DNA from 2 places in the Micromonospora lacuserhaii genome. Region 2 is predicted to be linked to the other one. Evidence: riboswitches for the same ligand, from Rfam matches in the RefSeq annotation. Region 2 holds a riboswitch; the other holds the start of a gene.

Region 1 (2,374 bases), on a different contig from region 2:
CCGGCCCCGCCCAACTGCTGTCCGGCTGGCGGCCACTGGGCCGACGCCCCACCTACCCGGCCGCGGCGCCCCGGGTACAGCTCGACCACGTCCTGGCCGACCGGCAGGGCCTGGACCGGCTACCGCCGGTCACCGCCGTGAACACCCCCCTCTCGACGATCTCCGACCACCGGCCCCTCGTCGTCGACCTCGGCTGACCCACCCCCAACGGCGGAACCGGCCGGCCCCGCCCGCTCAGCCCCGCCCGGCCGCCCCCTGCGCCGCCCGCAGCGCGTTGCGGAACAGCATCGCCACCGTCGTCGGGCCCACCCCGCCGACCCGCGGCGTGATCGCCCCCGCCACCTCCGCGCACGACTCGTCCACGTCCGGCAGCAACCGCCGCCCCTCGTAGCGCACCCCACCGCCGACGACCACCGCGCCCGGCCGCACATGCTCCGGCCGGACGATCCCGGGCACCCCGGCCGCCGCCACCAGGATCTCCGCCCGCCGCGTGTAGCGCGGCCAGTCCGCCACCCCGGTGTGCACCACCGTCACCGCCGCGTTCGCCGTCGGCCGCTTCTGCGCCAGCAACATCGCCAGCGGCCGACCCAACGTGGCACCCCGACCCAGGATCACCACCTCCCGACCGGACACCGGCACCCCGTGGTACGCCAACAGCGCCTCGATCCCCGCCGGCGTGCACGGCAGCGGCCCCGGAAGCCCCAGCGCCAACCGGCCCATGTTCACCGGGTGCATCCCGTCCACGTCCTTGTCCGGGTCGAGGACCTGCAACGCCCGGTCGTAGTCCAGATGCCCCGGGATCGGATACTGCAGCAGCACCCCGTGCACCCGCGCGTCGGCGTTGAAGTCCTCCAGCACCCGGTGCAGGTCCGCCTGCGTCGCCGACGCCGGCAGGTGCACGTGCGGCGACTCGAACCCCAGCTCTGCGGCCTGCCGCTGCTTGATCCGGATGTAGCCGGCACTCGCGTCGTCGTCACCGACCAGCACCGTCGCCAACGCCGGGGTCACCCCGGCCGCCCGCAACGCCGACACACCCTCGGCCACCTCGGTCAGGATCTTCTCCGCCACCGGCTTACCCGGCAGCAGCCGGGCCGTGGTCGTCGTCGCGGAAGGGGAAACAGACATGGCTCACCTCGTCCGCGGAGGCCCAGGCGGTCGACCCCCGCGACGAGCTCCCCGATGGTTGACCCATCCCCGTGCCGCCAGTCGCGTCCGACCTCAGCCTGCCACATCCCGGCAGCGGATCGCATCCGCCACCTCCCACCACCGCGGCAGCCACCCGAGCACCACGTCCACCCGCCGCCGCCGATCCGCCGCGCCCACCGCCCCCACGTCGGCCAGCGCCGCGACGAACGCCGGCCGCAACGCCACCTCCCGCGCCGGCGCGTCCGCCGCCAGGATCGCGTGACAGCGCGCGTACGTCGCCACGACCCAGAACATCGCCTCCCGGTGCGCGCCCGCCGCCACCAACTCCTCCGACCCGTCGACCACCACCGGCCGCGCCGCCGCCGTCACATCCCCGCTGAAGAAGAACGGGGTACGCGCCACCCGCGCCGCCTCGTCGAACGTGCCCGCCAGCGCGGCGATGTGCTCCCGCACCCGCCGCGCACCGGCCGCCCCGTCGGGGAGCAGCCCACCGTCGAGGGTGTCCAGCAGCTCCGGATACCGGTTGGCCAGGCCATGCGCGGCCAGCACCTCCCGCGCCAGCGGGTAACGCCGACGCACCGTCGGATCGCGCAGCGCCGCGACGACCGGCAGCACCGCCGGCAGAGTGGTCGGGAACAGCCACCCCATCACCAGCGTGTGCAGCGGCGCGCCGTTGTCCAGGGCGCGCAGGGCCACCTCGATCCGCTCGCGCACCCCCGCGCAGCGGCGCCGCACCTGCTCCGGGTCGGCGAACCCGGCCGACACCCGGCCCCGGATCCCGGCCAGCCGACCCGTCGGGTCCACGATCACCGTGTCCCTACGGAACGACGGCGCGAACACCCACGACCCCACCACGACCTCCGGCGAACCCAGGTCGTCCCAGGTCAGCGCCGTCACCTCCAGCAGCACCCCCCGGTGACGGAACTTGCCCCGCTTCGCCGCCGGCCCGTCACGCACCACCAGCACGTCCACGTCCGACGACACCGGCAGCGGCGCGTCGTCGGGCAACCCGACCGTCGATCCGCTGAAGAAGGCCCCTCCAGACCCGGATCCTCGCCCGCGCGATGTCGATCCCGGGACGGAGGCGTTCGTGTAGCTGGAGAGAGGCCCGCGAAGGGCTGGCCGCTACGCGAGGAGACCGTCATGGGCAAGGTCGTCGTGGTGCAGAACGTATCGCTCGACGGGGTGATGCAGGCGCCGGGTGGGGCGGACGAAGACGTACGGGGAG
Region 2 (2,374 bases):
CGGTCGGGCCCCGCGCCGTGTCACCAGGCGGTCGGCGGCACCCCATCGGGCGCCGGCAGGATCCGCCGCAGCCCGGGTACGCCCCGCGGCTGCCACTCCCGGGGGTAGCCCACCGAGACCTCCTCGAAGCGCACCCCGTCGTACCAGGTGGTGCGCGGGATGTGCAGGTGCCCGTAGACCACCGCCGCGGCGTCGTACCGGCGGTGCCAGTCGGCGGTGGCCTCGGTGCCGCACCACTGCGCGAAGATCGGGTACCGCAGCACCCGGGTCGGTTCCCGGACCAGCGGCCAGTGGTTGACCAGCACCGTCGGCAGCGCCGGGTCACGGGCGTCCAGCCGCCGGGCGGTCTCGGCCAGCCGGGCCGCGCACCAGTCCGGGCGGCTCGGGTACGGATCGTTGTGCAGCAGGAACTCGTCGGTGCAGACGATTCCGGTCCGGTACGCCTCGGCGAGCGCCGCCTCGCGGGTGTCGAACCCGTCGGGGCGCCAGCTGTGGTCGTAGAGCAGGAACAGCGGCGCGACCAGTGCCGGCCCGCCGGGCCCCCGCCACACCCGGTACTCGTCCTCCGGGGTGAGGACCCCCAGTCGCCGGCACACCTCGACGAGGTGCCGGTAGCGGGCCACCCCGCGCAGGGTGACCGGGTCGGTGGGTGGGGTCCAGAGCTCGTGGTTGCCGGGCGCCCAGACCACCGTGTGCCAGCGCCGCGCGAGCAGGCCGAGGGCCCATTCGATGTCGGCGACGGTGTCCGCCACGTCGCCGGCGACCAGCAGCCAGTCCCCCGGCGACTCCGGTCGCAGCGCCTCGACCAGGTCGCGGTTCTGCGGGTACCCGACGTGCAGGTCGCTGATGGCGACCAGGTTGCCGTCCTGTCCGCGCATCCGCCGATCGTACGCACGCCGGGCGGGTACGGGTCGGTCGGCCGAGCCGGGCCGGGGGCGACCCGCTAGGATCACCGGTGGGCCGTGACTGGCGCGTGGGGATGGAGCACCATCGGGAAGCGGCCCCGTCATGAGGACGCACGCCGAGCGCCTGGGCCTTCCACACGTCAGTAGGAGGTCACATGTCGCTGAACGCCGAATCCACCGCCTTCCGCAGCGCGCTCGAGGTCATCCGCGCCGTCGAGCCCCGGGTGGCCGACGCCATCGGCGCCGAGCTGGCCGACCAGCGCGAGTCGCTCAAGCTCATCGCCAGTGAGAACTACGCCTCCCCGGCCACCCTGCTGACGATGGGCAACTGGTTCAGCGACAAGTACGCCGAGGGCACGGTCGGCCGCCGCTTCTACGCCGGCTGCCAGAACGTCGACACCGTCGAGGCGCTCGCCGCCGAGCACGCCAAGGAGCTCTTCGGCGCCGCGCACGCGTACGTGCAGCCGCATTCGGGCATCGACGCCAACCTGGTCGCCTTCTGGGCGATCCTGGCCGACCGGGTGGAGTCCCCCGCGCTGAAGAAGGCGCAGGTCCGCCAGGTCAACGACCTGACCGAGGCCGACTGGTTCGCGCTGCGCCGGGAGCTGGGCAACCAGCGGATGCTGGGCATGTCGCTGGATTCCGGCGGCCACCTCACCCACGGCTTCCGGCCGAACATCTCCGGCAAGATGTTCGACCAGCGCAGCTACGGCACCGACCCGGTCACCGGCCTGATCGACTACGACCGGGTGGCGGAGGCGGCCCGCGAGTTCAAGCCGCTGATCCTGGTCGCCGGCTACTCCGCGTACCCCCGGAAGGTCAACTTCCGGATCATGCGGGAGATCGCCGACTCGGTCGGCGCGACCTTCATGGTCGACATGGCGCACTTCGCGGGCCTGGTCGCCGGCAAGGTCTTCACCGGCGACTTCGACCCGGTGCCGCACGCCCACATCGTCACCACCACCACCCACAAGTCGCTGCGCGGCCCGCGCGGCGGGATGGTGCTCTGCGGTCCGGAGCTGGCCGACCAGGTCGACCGGGGCTGCCCGATGGTGCTCGGCGGCCCGCTGCCGCACGTGATGGCCGCCAAGGCCGTCGCCCTGGCCGAGGCCCGCCGCCCGGACTTCGCCGACTACGCCCAGCGGATCGTCGACAACGCCCAGGCGCTCGCCGAGGGCCTGTTGAGCCGGGGGACGAAGCTGGTCACCGGCGGCACCGAGAACCACCTGGTGCTGCTCGACGTCTCCGGCTACGGCCTCACCGGCCGGCAGGCCGAGCAGGCGCTGCTGGACTCGGGCATCGTCACCAACCGCAACGCGGTCCCGCAGGACCCGAACGGCGCCTGGTACACCTCGGGCATCCGGATCGGCACGCCGGCGCTGACCACCCGCGGCCTCGGCACGGCGGAGATGGACCAGACCGCCGAGCTGATCCACACCGTGCTCAGCCAGACCACCCCGGGCGAGTCC

What was found. A riboswitch is a leader RNA that binds a small molecule or an ion and turns the genes downstream of it on or off. The one in region 2 is predicted to bind ZMP and ZTP.
Region 1: linked by a shared signal. The riboswitch ahead of V6U81_RS19760 (bifunctional 5,10-methylenetetrahydrofolate dehydrogenase/5,10-methenyltetrahydrofolate cyclohydrolase) and the one ahead of V6U81_RS16265 (glycine hydroxymethyltransferase) in region 2 are both predicted to bind ZMP and ZTP.

The regions. Positions count from the first base shown of each region.
Region 1 is NZ_JBAKHO010000033.1:27,133-29,506, reverse strand. It holds gene V6U81_RS19765 (endonuclease/exonuclease/phosphatase family protein) at 1-197, shown strand, start outside; gene V6U81_RS19760 (bifunctional 5,10-methylenetetrahydrofolate dehydrogenase/5,10-methenyltetrahydrofolate cyclohydrolase) at 235-1,125, opposite strand; ZMP/ZTP riboswitch at 1,139-1,220, opposite strand; gene V6U81_RS19755 (hypothetical protein) at 1,219-2,154, opposite strand; gene V6U81_RS19750 (dihydrofolate reductase family protein) at 2,290-2,374, shown strand, end outside.
Region 2 is NZ_JBAKHO010000023.1:6,879-9,252, forward strand. It holds gene V6U81_RS16260 (metallophosphoesterase family protein) at 21-878, opposite strand; ZMP/ZTP riboswitch at 953-1,042, shown strand; gene V6U81_RS16265 (glycine hydroxymethyltransferase) at 1,061-2,374, shown strand, end outside.